Regions from separate parts of the Ciceribacter azotifigens genome, predicted to be linked through region 3. Evidence: riboswitches for the same ligand, from Rfam matches in the RefSeq annotation. Region 3 holds a riboswitch; each other region holds the start of a gene.
The links. Region 3 has a riboswitch for thiamine pyrophosphate ahead of thiC (phosphomethylpyrimidine synthase ThiC). Riboswitches for the same ligand answer to the same signal wherever they lie in the genome.
Positions count from the first base shown of each region.

Region 1: it holds a riboswitch for thiamine pyrophosphate, as region 3 does, so the genes downstream of both, thiD (bifunctional hydroxymethylpyrimidine kinase/phosphomethylpyrimidine kinase) here and thiC (phosphomethylpyrimidine synthase ThiC) in region 3, are expected to answer to the same signal.
Region 2: it holds a riboswitch for thiamine pyrophosphate, as region 3 does, so the genes downstream of both, thiB (thiamine ABC transporter substrate binding subunit) here and thiC (phosphomethylpyrimidine synthase ThiC) in region 3, are expected to answer to the same signal.

Region 1 covers NZ_JBLQTA010000003.1:210,954-217,632, forward strand. The annotation lists gene ACM6UT_RS06120 (pirin family protein) at 1-526, shown strand, start outside; gene ACM6UT_RS06125 (GFA family protein) at 638-1,042, shown strand; gene ACM6UT_RS06130 (flavin reductase family protein) at 1,081-1,611, shown strand; gene thiD (bifunctional hydroxymethylpyrimidine kinase/phosphomethylpyrimidine kinase) at 1,624-2,439, opposite strand; TPP riboswitch at 2,529-2,626, opposite strand; gene ACM6UT_RS06140 (AraC family transcriptional regulator) at 2,755-3,555, shown strand; gene ACM6UT_RS06145 (LysE family translocator) at 3,638-4,249, shown strand; gene ACM6UT_RS06150 (peptide chain release factor 3) at 4,254-5,837, opposite strand; gene dut (dUTP diphosphatase) at 5,929-6,399, shown strand; gene ACM6UT_RS06160 (Lrp/AsnC family transcriptional regulator) at 6,396-6,679, opposite strand, start outside.
Region 2 covers NZ_JBLQTA010000026.1:2,991-9,669, reverse strand. The annotation lists gene thiP (thiamine/thiamine pyrophosphate ABC transporter permease ThiP) at 1-1,463, opposite strand, end outside; gene thiB (thiamine ABC transporter substrate binding subunit) at 1,468-2,436, opposite strand; TPP riboswitch at 2,533-2,647, opposite strand; gene ACM6UT_RS22235 (ABC transporter ATP-binding protein/permease) at 2,847-4,622, shown strand; gene ACM6UT_RS22230 (ABC-F family ATP-binding cassette domain-containing protein) at 4,626-6,458, opposite strand; gene ACM6UT_RS22225 (thiamine diphosphokinase) at 6,463-6,679, opposite strand, start outside.
Region 3 covers NZ_JBLQTA010000015.1:65,032-71,710, forward strand. The annotation lists gene ACM6UT_RS18545 (HPF/RaiA family ribosome-associated protein) at 1-2, opposite strand, end outside; gene ACM6UT_RS18550 (hypothetical protein) at 98-355, opposite strand; gene ACM6UT_RS18555 (CapA family protein) at 508-1,599, shown strand; gene glgP (alpha-glucan family phosphorylase) at 1,611-4,124, opposite strand; TPP riboswitch at 4,306-4,437, shown strand; gene thiC (phosphomethylpyrimidine synthase ThiC) at 4,533-6,365, shown strand; gene thiO (glycine oxidase ThiO) at 6,367-6,679, shown strand, end outside.

The DNA of each region.
Region 1 (6,679 bases), on a different contig from region 3:
AATGACCGCGCCGCGCTATCAGGACATCAAGAGCGCGGACATTCCCGTGATCATTGACGACGACGGCACCGCGGTCCGCGTCATCACCGGAGACTTCTGGGGCAAGACTGGTCCCGTCGACGGCATCGCGGCCGAACCCGTCTATCTCGACATCTCGGTTCCGCCGGGCAAACGGAAGAGCTTCCCGGTCGATACCTATCGGTCCGCATTCGCCTATATCTTCGCCGGCTCCGGTACATTCCGCGAAGCCTCCAAGCCTTTCGGCGTAAAGGTCGAGAAAGAGTACCAAGGCCAGGAACTCAACATCCGGGATCTTTCCGGCAATCGTACCCTCGTCGTCTTCGACACCGGAGACGAGGTCACGGTACAGGCCGGCGAGGACGGCATCCGCTTCCTTCTCGTCACCGGCAAGCCGATCCGGGAGCCGGTCGCCTGGCACGGACCGATCGTCATGAACACGCGCGAGGAACTGATGCAGGCAATGCGTGACCTGCAGAACGGCACCTTCATCAAGGCCGATCACTAGGCTTCAGCGGAGGACGGCGCCGGGCTCCACGCCCGGCGCCGTCGGATAACACATTCGACACTGCTGCGATCCGCCCTAGGTTCCATAGAAGAACCCGAAGGAGGCGCGCCGATGCATATCGATGGACAATGTCACTGCGGTTACGTGCGGTACGAGGCTGACATCGACCCCACCCAGGTCTCGATCTGCCACTGCACCGACTGCCAGTCGCTGACAGGAAGCGCCTACCGTGTCACGGTTGCGGCAACTCGCGACCGTTTCTCCCTTCGCAGCAATGCGCCGAAAGCCTACACAAAGGTCGGCGACAGTGGTGCGGTTAGTGTGCAATACTTCTGCCCGAAATGCGGCTCGCCGATCTACCGCGCCAGTAGCGATGCAAGCGACGCCCGGATCGGCATTCGCATCGGCACGATCCGCCAGCGCCGGCAACTGATGCCGAGCCGACAGTTCTGGCTGCATTCGTCATTGCCGTTCGTCCATGATCTCCGCGCCCTGCCCGGAACGGACCGGGACTGAAGGCAAGGGACAAACTCGCTGAAAGGGGAAGGACCGCTATGAAGGAATTTCCGCTTGCCAAGGTCTACCAGCTCATCGAGCCCGGCCCGGTCGTCCTCCTGACGACCTCGGAAAACGAGCGCCCGAACGTCATGGCCATGTCCTGGCACATGATGATGGAATTTACCCCGCCGATGATCGCGTGCATCGTCAGCGGGGCGGACCACAGTTTTCATGCGCTCCAGCAGACCGGCGAATGTGTGATCGCCATCCCGACGGTCGAGCTTGCCGAGAAGGTCGTAGCGGTCGGGAATTGCTCCGGTCGGGACACCGACAAGTTTGCGACGATCGGCCTGACGCCGCTGCCCGCCGAGGAGGTGCGTGCGCCGCTCATCGGCGAATGCTTCGCGAACCTCGAATGCCGCGTGGTCGATCAGGGTTTCGTACCACGCTACAATCTCTTCGTGCTGGAGGTGGTGAAGGCCTGGTACGATCCCGCCCAAACGGCACCGCGAACCATTCACCATCGCGGCTACGGCACATTCGCCATCGACGGCGAGGAAATCACGCTCGACTCGCAGATGCCTTGACCGTCTGGCCGATTATGCTGCGCCTTTGCTTTTCCAAAGCGCATGAAAGTGGTGCACAGGTCCGTGCCCGGAGCCGACGTTCAAGACATCCGCGGCATCGATCGCTCCAGCGACATAGGTCTTGGCCACCGCGACGGCGTCTTGCGGCAGCACTCCTTTCGCAAGTTCGGCGGCGATCGCACTCGACAGCGTGCAGCCGGTGCCATGCGTGTTGCGGGTCGCAACGCGCGGCGCCTCGAACCAGGTGAGGCCCGCCGCAGAGGCGAGCACATCCGGGCTGTCCACCCCAGGAAGGTGCCCCCCTTTGACCAACGCCATGTTCGCGCCAAGCGCCACGAGCCGCAGCGCCTGATTTGCCATTTCCTCGCGACTGCTGGCCTCTGGCTCTCCGAGAAGAGCCGCCGCCTCCGGCAGGTTCGGCGTGACGATCGTTGCCAGCGGCAAGAGCCGTGTTTTGAGGACCGTCATCGCATCATCCGTCAGCAGTGACGCGCCACCCTTGGCGATCATTACCGGATCGAGAACGACAGGCACATCGACATGACGCGCGAGTACGTCGGCCACGGCTCCTGCAATCGCCGCATCGGCGATCATGCCGATCTTCACGGCACTTACCCTTATGTCGGCGAAGACGGCCCGGATTTGCTCCGCGACGAAATCCGGCGGCACGACGTGTATGCCGGTCACGCCTCGCGTGCTCTGTGCCGTCAGGGCGGTTACCACGGCCATACCGTACACGCCCAGCGCCGAAAACGTCTTGAGATCCGCCTGTATGCCGGCACCGCCTGACGGATCGGAACCGGCAATGGACAGGGCGTTGGCGATCACCGGTGCCCGCGGTGTATTGTCTGCGCTCCGAAGATCACTCATCATCAGCCTTTCCGTGCGGAAAGGTCACGGAACCAGGCACCAACGACCTTCGGCTCCGGACGACTCCCTCCGCCAGCATGATCTGGTTCAGGTTCAAAGGGTTCTTCTCAGCCCAACCTTCCGGTGGACGCCCCTGTCTCGCCTTCCTGTCGCACAGATCGCCGCCGCTGTCACGCAGGCTGTCGCAGGGCGGTTGCCGCTGGAAGACGAAGCTGGCACTCTGCATGATGCTGGCAGAGTCCACCTAGGCAGCACATCGGAGCCGTCGCGCGCATGAGTAAGGGCCGATTCGAAATTGCGAACACTGCGCTTTTCGGCGTGACCGCGGTCATGGCCGACACGCGACACAGCTTCCTGCGCCACACCCACGACGCCTTCGGAATCGGGATCATTCGCCGTGGTGCGCAGAAGTCCCTGAGCGGGCGCGGCGTGGTGGAGGCGGGTCCAGGCGACATCATCACGGTCAATCCCGGAGAGGTGCACGACGGCGCGCCGATCGGCGACCACGGTCGTTTCTGGCAGATGCTCTACCTCCTGCCCGAGACGATAGCGGCCGCGACACTGGAGATCACCGAGGGCGGCGGGGGGATGTTCGAGTTCGAGCATCCGGTCATCCGGGACGCCCGCCTCGCGGGGCGCTTTCGACAGTTCTTTGCCGCCGCCACGGCAGACGACGGGGCGCACCTCGCGTGCGAGACAGAATTTCTGGCACTCGTCGCCTCCATGTTACAGCCTCGCGCGACGGCGGTCGCAGCGAAGAGTGCCGGCATCCGGCGCGCAGCAAGACTGCTCGATGACGACCCCGCCCGTCCGGTGACCCTCGGCGAATTGGCGCAGGAAGCCGGCCTCAGCAAGTTTCAGTTGCTTCGGGCCTTTGTACGGCAGACCGGCTTCACGCCGCACGCCTATCAGATCCAGCGGCGGATCGACGTCGCACGGCGCCTCATCGGCGACAGCATGCCACTCGCCGAGGCGGCAGCAGCAAGCGGCTTCGCCGATCAGAGTCATATGACCCGCGCCTTCGTCCAGCGATACGGGGTAACACCCGGCGCCTATGCAGCGGCCCTGCACTGAGAACCAGCCGCAATTCTGTTCAAGACCCGCTGCCGCATTCCGGTGTCTGCTTCGCTCTCCAGCCCAAAAGAGGAGAGCCGCTATGACCCCAGAATACCTCCTGACGTCGCTGATCATCATCCTTTTGCCCGGCACCGGCGTCATCTACACGATCGCCTATGGTCTTGGCGCCGGCTGGCGGGCGAGCGTGATCGCCGCTTTCGGCTGTACGCTCGGCATCATCCCCCATGTCGCGGCAAGCATCACCGGCCTTGCCGCACTCCTTCACGCAAGCGCCCTCGCCTTCCAGGCCGTCAAGTATCTCGGCGTCGCCTATCTGCTCCTCATGGCATGGGGCATATGGCGGGACGAGGGTGTGCTACAGGTCACCTCGACCCGCGCGGCTTCCGGAGCAGGCAAGATCATCCTCGACGGACTGCTCCTCAACATCCTCAATCCGAAGCTGTCGCTTTTCTTTCTCGCCTTCCTGCCGCAATTCGTTCCGGCGAACACCCCAAACGCGTCCCTGCACATGCTGGTACTGGCCGGCGTCTTCATGGGACTGACCTTCGTGGTCTTCATAGGCTACGGCGTCTTCTCCGCGGCCACGCGGCGCCACGTCATCGCACGACCAAGGCTGCAGTTGTGGCTACGCCGGTCGTTTGCCGGCGCTTTCGCAGCGCTCGGGTTACGCCTGGCGGTCGCCGACCGTTAGGAACTCACGCCGCCTTGGCGACGTGATATTCCTTGATGGCGACCATCTTGATGGCAGGGTACCGCTCCGCCTCGTAGCGGAGCGAAAATGCGTCCTGCGCCATGAAAACCGGATCGCCGTCGAGGTCACGGCACATGTTGCCGCGCTGTTGGGTCATGAACTTTTCGAGTTCGCCCGGCTGATCGGCAGAAATCCAGCGGCAGACGGAGAAACGCGGCATGTCGAAGGAAACCGGCAGGCCGTACTCCGCAGAAAGGCGCTCCTTCAGGACGTCGAGCTGCAGTGCGCCGACGACGCCTACGATTGCAGGCGACCCGTCTTCCGGCTGGAAGAGCTGCACCACGCCCTCTTCCGCCATCTGCTGCAGGGCCTCCTTCAGCTTCTTCGCCTTCATCGCGTCCTCGAGCCGCACACGGCGCAGGATTTCCGGCGAGAAGTTCGGCACGCCCTGGAAGACCAGAGGCTCCCCTTCGGTCAGCGTGTCGCCGATGCGGAGCGTGCCATGGTTCGGAATGCCGACGACATCGCCTGCATAGGCGGTGTCGGCAAGCTGCCGCTGGGAGGCGAAGAAGAACTGGGGCGCCGTGAGACCCATCTGCTTGCCCGTGCGAGACAGCCGCGCCTTCATGCCGCGCTCCAGCTTGCCAGAGCAGATGCGGGCAAAGGCGATGCGGTCGCGATGGTTCGGGTCCATGTTCGCCTGGATTTTGAAGACGAAGGCCGTCATCCGGTCTTCGGCAGCGTGCACCGTGCGGATGTCCGCTACCTGGTCGCGCGGCGGCGGCGCGAACGCGCCGAGCGCGTTGATGAGATCGCGCACACCGAAATTGCGTAGAGCCGAGCCGAAGAAGACCGGCGTCAGGTGGCCTTCGAGAAAGGCCTTGCGGTCGAACGGCCGGCAGGCCTCCTGGGCAAGTTCCAGTTCCTCGATGAAAGCCTGCCGTTCATTCTCCGGCAGGTGTTCGGCGACGCTCTGCGGACCGTTGACTTTCAGCGGCTCGACCTGCGTGTCCGATCCGCGGAAAGTATTGTCCGCAAGATTATAGGAGCCGCAAAACGTTTTCGACCGCCCGACCGGCCAGGTGACCGGAGCGGTGTCGAGGGCCAGCTTCTCTTCCACTTCGTCGAGGATTTCGAAGGGATCGCGGCTTTCGCGGTCCATCTTGTTGACGAAGGTGATGATCGGGATGTCGCGCATGCGGCAGACTTCAAAGAGTTTCAGCGTCCGCGGCTCGATACCCTTGGCGGCATCGATCACCATGACCGCGGCGTCCACTGCCGTCAGGGTGCGATACGTGTCGTCGGCGAAGTCTTCGTGACCGGGTGTATCGAGGATGTTGAAGACCTTGCCGTCGTATTCGAACGTCATAACCGACGTCACGACCGAGATGCCGCGCTCGCGCTCGATCTTCATCCAGTCGGAACGGGTCTGGATGCGGTCCTTCTTCGCCTTCACTTCACCGGCGAGTTGGATCGCCCCGCCGAACAGCAGCAGCTTTTCGGTGAGCGTCGTCTTACCGGCGTCCGGGTGCGCGATGATCGCGAAGGTGCGGCGGCGGGATACCGCCTCTGCAAGCGTTTCAGCCATGAATGTGAATCCTGTGAATTGCCGCGTATCTAGCGATTAAAGGCCGGCATTGCAATTGACCTCGGCAGATCGCGCGCAAAGTAATGGAGGCATGAACATCCACAACGACATTCGTCCGACCCTCAAGCTTCTCCGTCTGGCCCACGGCGAGGACATCCCGCTGCCCTCCTACGAGACGGCGGGGGCCGCCGGCATGGACCTGCGCGCGGCCGTGACCGAGAGCGCGCCTATGACGCTTGTGCCCGGCCAGCGGGCGCTGGTACCGACCGGCTTCATCATGGAAATCCCCGAAGGCTTCGAGGCGCAGATACGTCCGCGGTCGGGGCTCGCTTTAAAGAACGGCGTCACTTGCCTCAACACGCCGGGTACCATCGACAGTGACTATCGCGGTGAGGTGAAGGTGCTGCTCATCAATCTCGGCGAGGAGGCTTTCGAGATCGTCCGAGGCATGCGGATCGCCCAGATGGTGATTGCACCGGTTACGCAGGTGCACATCACGGAAGTCACGGAGACCTCCACGACCGTGCGCGGTGCAGGCGGTTTCGGCTCGACCGGCCTCTAGATGACCGGCGGCAGCCGGCGCTTGACGGTCGTGGACTTGATCATGGCCGTGTTCGTCTGCGCACGTTCCGCGATCCGGTCGAGTATACGGTCGAGATCGGTCATGCTGCGCAGGGCCATGCGGCAGATGAAGCAGTCGTCACCCGTCACCTTGTCAGCTTCGGTGATTTCCGGCGTCTCCTGGATCAGCTTTTCGACCACATGCAGCATACCCGGCAGCGGTCGGACACGGACAATCGCCTGCAGGGGGTAGCCGAGCGCTTCCAGTTCCACATCCGCGC
Region 2 (6,679 bases), on a different contig from region 3:
AAAAGGGCCACCGCCCCCAGATCACCGAGTGAGAGCGCCATGGCGAAGGAAAGGGCTGTCAGCAACGGCTTCTTGAGAAGCGGCCAGTCGATTAGTCGCAGCTTGGAAAATCCATGGATACCCAGGCTCAGAACCAGGCGTCCTGTTGCGGCGCGATGGATTTCCAGTGCGGGCGCCACGACCCGCATGACGAAAGGCAGGGACATCAACGCGTTGATCCCGACGACGACCACCGGTGCAAAACTGGCGATATCCCCCGTCGATCTCAAAGCCATGAACCAGCCCGTGGCGAGCACGATCGTCGGGACCAACAATACGAGAGACGACACGCCCGACAGCAATATCGAGATGCCTCTCATGGCCAGCGAAGGACGCTGCAAAAGACTGATCACCGTTTGCGCGTGGATTGTCGCCAGCGCAAGCAAGAGTGCCGATAACGCCGAGCCGAGTGCGATTGCCAGGCTTGTCGCTGCAGCCCGCAAGAATGCCGCCTCGGTCAAAAGCTTGAATAGATCGGCCCTTAGCCCCGAAACCGCGACTGAACCGAGCGGAAGAGCGAGAAACAACACGACGACGACGAGCGCGGCGCCGTCTGAAAGACGCGCCGTGAGGCTCTCGCCGTCGAACCGTCGTGATGCGCGTCCAAGAGTCTGCCCATATTCCCGCGGAGCAGGAAAAAGTGCCATCGCCACCAGGACCAGGGCCGTAACGGCGATCTGCAAGAAGGCAAGCGAGACCGCCCGTTCCGGATCGAAATCGAACCGAAGGGCTTGGTAGATCGCCACTTCGAGAGTCGTCGCGGCGGGACCTCCCCCGAGAATGAGCACAAGCGTGAAGCTGGTGGCACAAAGCATGAAGACGAGGCCGGCGATGCCGGGGATAAGCGGGCGGAGCGCAGGCCATTCGATGAAGCGGAAGATCGCCCGTGGCTTCATGCCAAGCGTCGCGCTCATCAACCAATATTCGGACGGCAAGCGCTCGAGTCCGGCAAGCATCAACCGTGCTGCAAGCGGCAGATTGAAGAAGACGTGCGCGAGCAAGATGCCACCGAGGCCATAAATGCTGACCGGCTCCGCCTTGCCAAGGAACAGCAGCCCATCGTTGAGCAGTCCCTGCCGCCCCCAGATGCCGATCAGCCCAAGAGCGCCGATCAGAACAGGAAGCCCCATCGGCACCGCCATGAGCCGGATTACCCACATGCGTCCGGGAAAACGCGTCTGGCGAGCGAGCGCTCTTGCAATCGGAATCGCCAGCATAACCGAGAGTGCCGTCGAGAGTGCCGCCTGCAACAGGGTAAAGCGCAGCACGGACAGGAGCAGTGGATCGGAGAAAAGAACTGTGAAGCCCCTGCCCCCGCGATAGCCGAGCAGCGCCAGGACGGCGACACCGACAAACGTTCCGATGGCGGCAAGACTGAACGCCCCGCCAAGGAAACCCGTCAAACGCTGCCGTCTTCCCAGCATATCGTTACTTGAGCGTCATTGCTGCGAGCCACTCGTCGATCCACGCCTTCCGGTTGGCCGCGACCTCCTCCGGCGACATCAGGAACGTCTTGGATGGATTGACCAGCTTTGCGAATGCCTCCGGCAGCGGCTCCGATGTCGGTGCGGCAGGCATCATCCAGTTGTTCGTCGGAATGGTATCCTGGAACCCTGGGCTCAGCATGAACTTGAGAAACTCGCGCGCAAGGTCCTTCTGCGGCGCATTCTTGAGCAGGCCGGCGACTTCGATCTGGATGTAATGGCCTTCGGAGAAGGCCGCGGCCTGGTAACGGTCGGTTTCCTCGGCGACCATGTGGTAAGCGGGCGACGTCGTGTAGGAGAGCACCATCGGCACCTCACCCTTGGTGAACAGGCCGTAGGCTTCCGACCAGCCCGGCGTCACAGTCAGGATGCGCCCTCTCAGCTTCTGCCAGGCGGCCGGTGCCTCATCGCCATAGATCGATTTCACCCAGAGCAATAAACCAAGTCCGGGCGTCGACGTTCGGGGGTCCTCGATCACGATCTTCTGGGAAGGATCCCCCTCCACGAGTTCCTTCATGCTCTTCGGAGGCATCTTCAACGTCTGTGTGTCGTAAACGACTGCGAAATGACCATAATCATACGGAACGAAGGTGTCGTCGGTGAAGCCGCCGGGAACCTTGACTGCCGAGGTGTCGATCCCATGCACGTCGAAAAAGCCGGTCTGTTTCGCCTCCGCGACGAGATTGGTGTCGAGCCCGAGAACGAGGTCGGCCTTGCTCGTATCGCCTTCCAGTTTCAGACGCGTCAACAGAGCAACGCCATCCGCCACGCCGACAAAATCCACACGGCATTCGCAGGTTTTCTCGAAAGCTTCCTTGACCTTCGGGCCCGGGCCCCATTCGGAAATGAAGCTCTCGTAGGTATAAATCGTCAACGTCTTGTCGGCTGCCGAGGCGGAAACGGACGACAGCATCACAATTGCCGCCGCAGCTATATGCGCGCGACCGGAAAGAACGGATATCATGGTTCGCATAGGCGCCCTCCTTCGTGTTGTTTTCCGGGAAAAGGCGTCTGTTACGCGTCTAATCCCTCCGCCGGTTCGAGCCGGATCAGGTTCCGCGGGTTGGTGTTCACCTCTCAGCCATCAGGTCGTTAAGAGCCTTTTGGCACCCCGTTAGAGCAAGGCAGGAATAGCGCGGCATCTCGTGTCACGCAAGCACACGATGGCTTGCCCGGCCGGATTGTCTCGGCGTTCAATGAGGGCAATCTGCCGGAAGCTTGCCCTTTCCGCCTTTTTCATGCCACAGCAATCAGCTTATCAACCGATCGGCAAGTGCCTGGCCTGTACCATCCGGCCATCTGGTGTGCGGAAGAGCCTGACTCATGACCAATGCAGAGCCACAAGGACGATCCGGAGCCGCCGAGCCGACCTATGAGATCGGCTTCAAGCGGCAGATTGCGATCGCGGCGGCATCCTTCTGGGAGTCGCCGGTGCGCAATCGGATCCTTCTCGTTTCGGCGGCCTTGCTGACGATCATTCTCCTCACGGCCTACGGCCAGATCCTTCTGAACCGATGGAATGCGCCTTTCTACAATTCGCTGGAACGCCGCGACCTGCCGGAATTCATCGTCCAGTTGGAGAACTTTGCATATATCGCCGGCTTCCTTCTGTTGCTCAACGTCGTGCAGACCTGGCTCAATCAGACGGCGGCGCTCTACATGCGAGAAGGTTTGTCGCGCGATATTGTCGACCAATGGCTGACCGACCGGCGAGCGTATCGGCTTTCGCTTTCAAGCCCCCTTGGTGTCAACCCGGACCAGCGGCTGCATGAAGATGCCCGCAAGCTTTCCGAAATGACCACCTCGCTGACGATCGGCCTCGTCCAGGCAACGATCTTGCTCGTCAGCTTCATCGGCGTGCTTTGGCAACTGTCGAGCGGCTTCGTTTTTCACGTCGGCGATACGAGCTTCTCAATCCCCGGATATATGGTTTGGGGAGCAATCTTCTATGCAAGCATCGCCTCACTGGCCAGCAATCTCGTCGGCTTTCGACTCACGCGCATCAATGCCGAACGGTATGCCCGCGAAGCAGACCTGCGCTTCTCGCTGATGCGCACGAACGAGAATCTCGAAGCGATCGCACTTGCACGCGGCGAGGAGAACCAGCGCCAGCGTATCCATTCCAAGATCGATGACGTTGTAGCGCTGATCCGTCAGCTCGCAATGGCGCTCACCAATCTGACCTGGGTTACCGCCGGCTTCGGCTGGCTCGCGCTCGTTGTCCCGACTTTGATCGCGTCTCCGGCCTATTTCGCCGGGACCATGAGCTTCGGTGAATTGATGATGTCGGCAGCCGCCTTCAACCAGGTCCACTCGGCGCTGCGCTGGTACGTCAATAATTTCGACTCCATCGCAGACTGGAAGGCGACCCTGCTGCGCGTAATGAGTTTCAGGGCAGCGCTCGTCGACATGGATGATTTCCGCCCCGAGGGAAGCGAAGTCCTGCTGGAGCGCGGCACAGCGGAACAGCTTGCTTTCCGGAGCGTGACGATCTGCGCAAAGCCGAACGGCAACAGCTGCGAACACGCCTTTCGCCTGCGCGAACCGGATCCCGTCATCAACGTTGGCGAAAGGGTCATGATCAACGGCGACCAGGGCATCAATCGGAAGCTGCTCTTCGATGCTCTCGCCGGACTCTGGCCGTGGGGAAGCGGATCGATAGACCTTCCGGAACAGGAAATTCTCTTCGTTCCGCAACTGGACTATCTGCCCGAAGGACCGCTACGTGACGCCCTGCTGTTTCCGGCCGCGGCTTCGGCATTCTCCGATGAGGAGATCGCTGCGGCGCTGACACGTGTCGGCCTTCACGAGCTCACGAAGTCCCTCGATGAGCATGCCCGATGGGACCGCCGGCTCGAAAAGGACGAGCAGATGCTGCTTGCATTCGCCAATCTGCTGCTGCGTCGCCCGAAATGGATCGTCTTCAACGATGTCCTTGAAGGCTTAGAGCCCGAAACCGTCGAGCGGCTGTCGTCGATAATGAGCGAATTGCAGGAAGCCACACTTATCTATATCGGCAGAGCCGGCGCCTTCTATGACACCATGTCTCCAAGACTGCTGCATCTGGAAGCGCTCCCGCAGACACCTCCCGCTCTCTAATCTTCAGCCTTCGAGTTCTTCGCGCAGCATCTCCAGTTCGAGCCACTCCTCCTCCATTCGCGTGAGGTCGCCTCGCAGCTTTTCAACCTCGATTGCGAGTCGGTTGAACGTTGCCGCATCCCGCGAGAACAGGCCGGGATCCGCCATCTTCGCTTCGCGAACGGCAATCTCTCCTTCGGCCTTTGCGATCTCCTTCGGCAGGTTCTCCAGCGCGAATTTCTGCTTGTACGAGAGCTTGGCTTTATTCTTGGGGGCTGTCTCCTCGGATGACTTTGTGTCGCCTTCCTGTACTTTCCCCTTGTCTGTCCTTGCAGCACGGCGACGCTCCTCCTCGGCGCCTTTTCTTTGCGCCAGCATATCGGAGTAGCCGCCAGCAAACTCGATCCAGCGACCGTCCGGCTGTTCTGGGTCGGCCGGTGCAATCGTCGAGGTGACGGTGCGATCGAGGAAGTCACGATCGTGGCTGACGAGGATAACCGTACCGGAATAGCCGGCGACGATCTCCTGCAACAGATCAAGCGTCTCAATATCGAGGTCGTTCGTCGGCTCGTCGAGGATCAGCAGATTTGACGGCCTTGCCATGATACGCGCCAGCATCAACCGCGCCCGCTCGCCGCCTGACAGGTTTCGGATCGGCGTGCGCGCCTGTTCAGGCTGGAACAGAAAATCTTTCATGTAACCGGTCACGTGCCGCTGCTCGCCGTTGACGAGAAGATTCTCACCCCGACCGTCGGTCAGATAGTGAGCGAGCGTGTCGTCGGGATTGAGATCCTCTCGCTTCTGGTCAAGCACCGCAATTTCGAGGTTGGTCCCGAGCTTCACGGTTCCACTGTCGGGCTTCAGCTGGCCTGTCAGGATCTTCAGGAGCGTCGTCTTGCCGGCACCGTTCGGGCCAACGAGACCGATGCAATCACCGCGGTGAACGCGGATCGAGAACGGGGCCACGATAGTGCGTTCACCATACGTCTTGGTGATCCGTTCCGCCTCTATGACCAGCTTTCCGGATTCGCGCGCGTCGGCGAGGTTTGCCTGCACTGTCCCCTGCGGTCCTCTGTGTCCACGATAATCCGCGCGCATCGCCTGCAATTGGCCGAGACGACGCATATTGCGTTTACGCCGCGCCGTAACACCGTAGCGGAGCCAATGCTCTTCTCTCTCGATCGCCTTGCCGAGCTTATGCTGTTCGATCTCCTCTTCTTCGAGGACCTTGTCGCGCCATTCCTCGAAGTCACCGAAGCCACGGTTGAGACGACGCGCGGTGCCGCGGTCGAGCCAGACCGTCGCAGTCGAGACCTTTTCGAGAAAGCGGCGGTCGTGCGAGATCAGAACGAGGGCACTGCGGCTCTTTTGAAGCTCGCCTTCGAGCCACTCGATGGTCGGCAGGTCGAGGTGGTTGGTCGGCTCGTCGAGCAGCAGAATATCCGGTTCGGGTGCCAGAACACGCGCCAGTGCCGCCCTGCGGGCCTCCCCACCCGAAAGGCTTCTGGGATCCTCCTGCCCGCTGAGACCGAGGTGTTCCAGAAGATAGGCGACCCGGTAGGGATCGTCTCCCGGCCCCAGTCCGGCTTCGGCGTAGGCCTGGACAGTTTCGTATCCGTCGAAATCGGGCGCCTGCTCGAGATAACGGACGGTCGCGCTCGGATGCCGGAAAATCTCACCGGACTGAGGCTCCACGAGTCCGGCGGCGATTTTCAGCAACGTCGATTTTCCCGAACCGTTGCGACCGACAAGGCAGATGCGGTCACCCGGCTCTACCTGCAGGTTAGCTCCGGAAAGCAGCGGCGTGCCGCCGAAAGACAGGAAGATATTGTCGAGTTTGAGGATCGGCGGCGCCAACGGTTCATGCTCCAGTCAAATCAAAGGGACGTGCGAGAAGCATTGCTTCCCCGCCGTCGAGCGACAAGGTAATCGCTCCCTCGGCAACGTTCGAGATGGTGCGCGTCGATCCCAGCGGCAAGGAGAAGTCCTGGAGCGGATACCGCGCGTTCTCGATCGACAGCCCGGCAAGGGGCGACAGCCCGATAACGGAAAACAACGAACCGGGCGGCAGATCCACC
Region 3 (6,679 bases):
ATAACTGTTCTCCAGACGCTGTTGCCGGTACGATGGCGGCAGAGCCGCGACAGGCTGAGGCCACCCCGGCAGGTGACCGGCCCCGATGGACGGGCCGTCAATCCGGGCCGCGCCCAGCCTCCCATTCATCCTGTTCTTCTTCGGCAAGAAGCACATCCAGGATCTTTGCAGCCGCGCTCTCGGGCGGCAGATTTCGTTCGGGCGTCGTCTCGTCGTCGCCCATCGACCATACCTTGGCCTGTTCGAGCGCTGCGATATCGCCGCCGCAGGCAAGTATTTCCGTGATCTTCCAATCGGGGAGGTTGCCGCAGACGCGGCGGATGTCGCTGCTGGTGAGCTGTGATTGTGACACCATGTCGGCATTCCTTTCTCAACCACGTTGACTAGAATGGAAGCGCCGTTTGCGCATCGACGTATTGATCAAGGTCAAGTCGACCCCCGTCAATATCTGCATGATTTCTAAAATTTACTGTTTTGCAAGGCGGCAGTCCACTCGGGAACCTGGAAATGAGGCTTTTCCTCTGCGGCGATGTGATGACCGGGCGCGGGATCGACCAGATCATGCCACGCCATTGCGACCCTGAGATCCACGAGCCCTATATGCGCTCTGCGCTCGGCTATGTCGGGCTCGCCGAGCAGAGATCGGGACCGATCCCGCGAGCCGTCCCGCCCGACTATATCTGGGGCGACGCGCTCGCGGATATCGAGGAGCGAAAGCCCGACGTCCGCATCGTCAATCTCGAGACCAGCGTGACCGACCGCGGAAGCCCTGAACCGAAGGGCATAAACTACCGCATGCATCCCGCAAACGTGACCTGTCTCACCGCCGCCGGCATCGACTGCTGCGTGCTCGCCAACAACCACATCGGCGACTGGGGAACGGTGGGAATGACGGACACGTTGTTCAGCCTGCAGGAGGCGAAGATCACGATCACGGGCGCCGGCATGGACGAAGAAGCCACCAAACGGCCGACCATTCTCGATCGCGGCGCAGACGGCAGGCTCCTCGTCTTCGCCTATGCCTTTCCGTCGAGCGGCGCGCCGCTCACCTGGGCAACAGGAAGGCACCGCCCCGGCGTCAATCTGCTGAACGGCCCCGGCCCGGAGAGCGCCGCACAGGTCGCAGGCGAGATCGCCGCCTGGCGGAGGCCGGGCGACACCGCTCTGCTCTCGCTCCACTGGGGCCCCAACTGGGGCTACGGCATCGCCGAGGCGCATCGCGCCTTCGCTCATCGGGTCATCGAGGAGGCGAACGTCGATATCCTACACGGACACTCGTCGCACCATCCGATCGCAATCGAAATCCATCGGGGGCGACCGATCCTCTACGGCTGCGGCGACTTCATCAACGATTACGAAGGCATCGGCGGCAACGAGGAATACCGCCCGGAACTCGTGCTCGGCTATGTGCTGGACTACGATATCGCGCACGGGCTGCGCGCACTGGAAGCCCTGCCCTACCGCCTGCGGAAATTCCGCCTCGAACGCGCGTCGGCGGAAGACGTCGAGTGGCTGGCGGCGCGGCTCGACCGGGAATGCCAACACTTCGGGCACCGGGTCCAAACAAGCGACCGGAGTTCGCTGACGTTCCTTCCGTGACCGGACGCGCCTCAGCGCTGCCACAGAATCTCGTTGACCTCGAGAGGCACGGCGAGGTCGGGATGGAAGGGGATGATCCGTGCTGTGAAATCCGACACCGGCCGATCTGCCGGCGCACGGACCGAATAGAGATTCCAGCCGCCCGAGGTCGCGGCCGGCGGGGCGCGATCCATGACCGCCGTGAAAACGGGCCACGCTGCCGTCGCGTCGGCATAGAGCTCGACGCGAACAGACTCGGCTGGAAGGTCGTCGAGATAGACCTCGGCAGAGAAGATATGCTCGTTCTCGGACGAGTTCGAGCGGACATCGCCGAAATGAACATGCGGCCAGCAACGGCGGAGCTCAGTCTTCCACCGGCAGAGCGCATGCGCGAGGTCGCCGCCATCCGCCGAGCGTGCGGCAAAGGCCCGAGCACCGGGCAGATAGATGTCCTCGGTATATTCCCGCACAACCCTGTTGGCAGAAAAGTGCGGGGTCAGCCGCGCCATGCTTTCGCGGATGCGATCGACCCAGCGCAGCGGGACGCCCGAGGCATCGCGTTCGTAAAATTCCGGAACGATGTCGCGCTCGAGGTGCTCGTAGAGCTCTGCCGCCTCACGCCGGTCGAGATCGGCAAAATCCTGGTGCTCGGCACCATCACCAATTGCCCAGCCGACCTCCGGAGTGAAAGCTTCCGCCCACCAGCCGTCGATTTCGGAGAGATTGAGCCCGCCATTGACGAGGATCTTCATCCCGCTCGTCCCGCTCGCCTCCCACGGACGGCGGGGCGTGTTGATCCAGACGTCCACCCCTTGCACCAGCACCTGAGCGAGCTGCATATCGTAGTCACGCAGGAAGACGACCCGTGAGCGAACCTCCGCCCGCCTGGCGAAGTCGATCCATCGCTTGATGAGCGCCTGTCCGGCGGCATCCCGCGGATGCGCCTTGCCGGCAACGACGAGCTGTACCGGCCGGCGCGTATCGGCAAGAAGGCGCAGCAGGCGTTCCTCGTCGGAGAGCAGGAGATCAGGACGCTTATAGGTGGCAAACCGCCGAGCGAAGCCGAGCGTCAGGGCGTCGGGATCGAAGATCGCGCGCGCCTCCTCGATCTCGCCCGAGGGAGTGCCATCCTCCGCCAGTTGACGGCAGCAACAGTCCCGCACCTTTGCGACCAGCTGCGCGCGTCCCGCCGCCCGCAGCTGCCAGATCCGCGCTGCCGGCACATCGCGTATCGCCGCCTCGTGCCCCGCGAGATCGCCGCGCCACCGCTCCTTGCCGGTCACCTCCGTCCAGAATGCGTCGGCCTCCGACGAATCCCAGGTCGGCACGTGGATGCCGTTGGTCACGTGCCCGACCGGAACCTCGCTTGCCGGCCAGCGGGGAAAGAGCGGTTGCAGCAGGACCTTGCTCACATCTTCGTGGAGGGCGCTGACGGCATTGACCGCGCCGCTCGCCCGCACCGCGAGATAGGCCATGTTGAACGGCTCGGCGGCATTCTGCGGATCGGATCGCCCGAGCGCCAGGAATTCGTCGAGAGAGAGCCCAAGCTTCCGCTCGGCGTAGTGGCGGAAGAAGCGGACGATCATCTCGGGAGGAAACCGGTCGACCCCCTCGGCAACCGCCGTGTGCGTCGTGAAGAGATTGCCGGCGCGCGTGGCAAGCAGCGCCTGGGCGAAAGGAACCCCATGGTCCTGCATGAAGAAGCGCGCCCGCTCCAGAGCCGCGAAGGCCGCATGGCCGTCGTTCATGTGGCAGATCTCGGGATCGAGACCGATTGCCCTCAGGAGCCGCCACCCGCCGATGCCGAGCAGCATCTCCTGTTTCAGGCGCGTTTCCGGGCCCTCTCCGTAAAGTTCGCCGGTGACGCAGCGGTAGGCGGGTGGATTGGCCGGATCATTGAGGTCGAGGAGGAAGAGCCGTGTGCGCCCCACCTGCACTTCCCAGGTTCTGGCCCAGAGCCTGTAGCCGGGCAGTTCCAGCTCCAGCCGCAGCCATTCGCCGCTCGGTTCGCGCAGCGGCCTGAGCGGCAACTGCTCCGGCTCGTTGACGGGATAGAGCGCCTCCTGCCGTCCGTCCGGCGTAATCGACTGGCGGAAATAGCCTCGCGCGTAGAGAAGCCCCACCCCGACCACCGGAACGCCGAGGTCACTCGCGGCCTTCAGCTGGTCGCCCGCGACATTGCCGAGACCGCCGGAATAGATCGGCAGCGCCTCGTCGAGCATGAACTCGGCGCTGAAATAGGCGACCGTCCGCAGCCCACTGCCCGGATGAGCCTCCTGGAACCACCCCGGCGCCAGCCGCAGCCGGCGCGATTCTGCAAGCTGTGCGGCCAGGTTTGCAGAGAACGCCCGGTCGGAGAGAAGTGCCCGGATGCGGTCGCGGGAGACGCTCCGCAGGATCGTCCACGGATTGCGCGAGAGCGCCCACATCTCCGCGTCGAGCGCCTGCCAGATGGCATCCGTTGCATGGTTCCAAGACCAGCGGATGTCGAGGGCGAGCTCCCGCAGCGCATCGAAGCCCTGATTGAATTCGGTCTCAGTCAGCACTCGTCCCTCCGCGTCGAAGGCGGTCGGTCGATCACCGCGTCGGCGCGGCTGACCCGACAGGGAATTCTAGCAGCATTCAGGGATTCGGCTATCCCGTTGAAATCGAAGGTTCCGCATACGACATCCGGTGGGCCTCCGCGCTTGCCGATTGACAATGCGCGGCATACCGCCTTAGCATTCGCCCATTCACCAGGGGGGTCCCGCCAAGGGGCTGAGATACTGCTGGGCGATCCCTGACAAGGGCAAGCAGCGCAGTGACCCGTTGAACCTGATCCAGTTCATACTGGCGTAGGGACGGTGCGAGCGCTGGCGTTGCGGGAATCCCGGTCCGGGATCTGTGCCGAGCGTTTTTCCATCATTCCAACACTGGAACTGGGTCTCCAAACGTCAAACCTTGGAGCCTCAACCATGAACATTGCCGCAACCAGACCGATACCGCAGGTGACGACCGGTCCCCTGCCCGCCTCGCGCAAGATCCACATCGAAGGAGAGCAGCACGGCGACATCCGCGTGCCGATGCGCGAGGTCGCCCTGCATCCGACCTCCGGCGAGCCGCCCGTCGTCCTCTACGACTCCTCCGGGCCCTACACGGATCCCTCCGCGACGATCGACATCAAGGCCGGACTGCCGCGCCTGCGCGAGCGCTGGATCGCCGCGCGCGGCGATGTCGAAACCTATGCCGGCCGGCATGTGCTGCCGGAAGACAACGGCTTTGCCTCCGGTGAGCGGCTGGTGCCGGAATTTCCGGTCCGCAACACGCCCTCGCGCGCGGAGAACGGCAAGGCCGTGACGCAGCTCGCCTATGCGCGCGCCGGCATTATCACGCCGGAAATGGAATTCGTCGCCATCCGCGAAAACCTCGGCCGCAAGGCGGCCAAAGAAGTGCTTGCCCGGGATGGCGAAAGCTTCGGCGCGCACATCCCAGATCATGTGACACCGGAATTCGTTCGCCAGGAGATCGCCGCCGGCCGGGCGATCATCCCCGCCAACATCAACCACCCGGAAAGCGAGCCGATGATCATCGGCCGGAACTTCCTCGTGAAGATCAACGCCAACATCGGCAACTCTGCCGTCACCTCCTCGATGGAGGAAGAGGTCGAGAAAATGGTCTGGGCAATCCGCTGGGGCGCCGACACCGTGATGGACCTCTCCACCGGCCGCAACATCCACAACATCCGCGAGTGGATCGTCCGCAATTCGCCGGTGCCGATCGGTACCGTGCCGCTCTACCAGGCGCTCGAAAAGGTCGGCGGCATCGCCGAGGACCTGACCTGGGAGCTCTACCGCGACACGCTGATCGAGCAGGCGGAACAGGGCGTCGACTATTTCACCATCCATGCCGGTGTCCGGCTCCACTACATCCCGCTCACGGTCAACCGCGTGACCGGGATCGTGTCCCGCGGCGGTTCGATCATGGCGAAGTGGTGCCTGCATCACGACAGGGAGAGCTTCCTCTACGAGCATTTCGAAGAAATCTGCGACATCTGCCGCGCCTACGACGTCTCCTTCTCGCTCGGCGACGGTCTGCGCCCCGGCTCGATCGCCGACGCCAACGACGCCGCACAGTTCGCCGAACTGGAGACGCTGGGCGAACTCACGCAAATCGCCTGGGCGAAGGATTGCCAGGTGATGATCGAAGGCCCCGGCCATGTCCCCATGCACAAGATCAAGGAGAACATGGACAAGCAACTGAAGACCTGCGGCGAGGCGCCGTTCTACACGCTCGGGCCGCTCACAACCGACATCGCCCCGGGCTACGACCACATCACCTCCGGCATCGGTGCGGCGATGATCGGCTGGTTCGGCACCGCCATGCTCTGCTACGTCACGCCCAAGGAGCATCTGGGTCTCCCCGACCGCAACGACGTGAAGGTGGGCGTCATCACCTACAAGATCGCCGCCCACGCCGCCGACCTCGCCAAGGGCCACCCCGCCGCGCAGGTCCGCGACGACGCGCTGTCGCGCGCCCGCTTCGAATTCCGCTGGGAGGACCAGTTCAATCTCTCCCTCGATCCCGATACCGCGCGCTCGATGCACGACGAGACCCTGCCGAAGGAGGCGCACAAGGTCGCCCACTTCTGCTCCATGTGCGGTCCAAAGTTCTGCTCCATGCGCATCTCCCATGACCTTAGGGCAGAGGCACAGAAGGAAGGGCTGGAAGCCATGGCGGCGAAGTACCGCCAAGGCGGCGATCTCTATATGCCGGTCGCCAATGCGGCGGAAACGCAGCCGGGAGAGTGAGATGACGGTTTTGATCAAGGGGGCCGGCGTTGCCGGCCTCACCGCCGCCTTCGAACTGTCCCGTCGCGGCATCGCCGTCGAGGTGATGGATGCCGCCGAGAACGTCGGCACGGGTGCCTCCACCTATGCCGGCGGCATGCTCGCCCCGTACTGCGAACGCGAGGCGGCCGAGGAGGCCTTGCTCACGCTCGGCCTTTCCTCCGCCGACTGGTGGGCCGAGGCCGTCCCCGGCGAAGTAGCCCGCAAGGGCACCCTGGTCATCGCCGCCGGCCGTGACAGCGTCGAACTCGACCGCTTCGCCTCCCGCACACGGG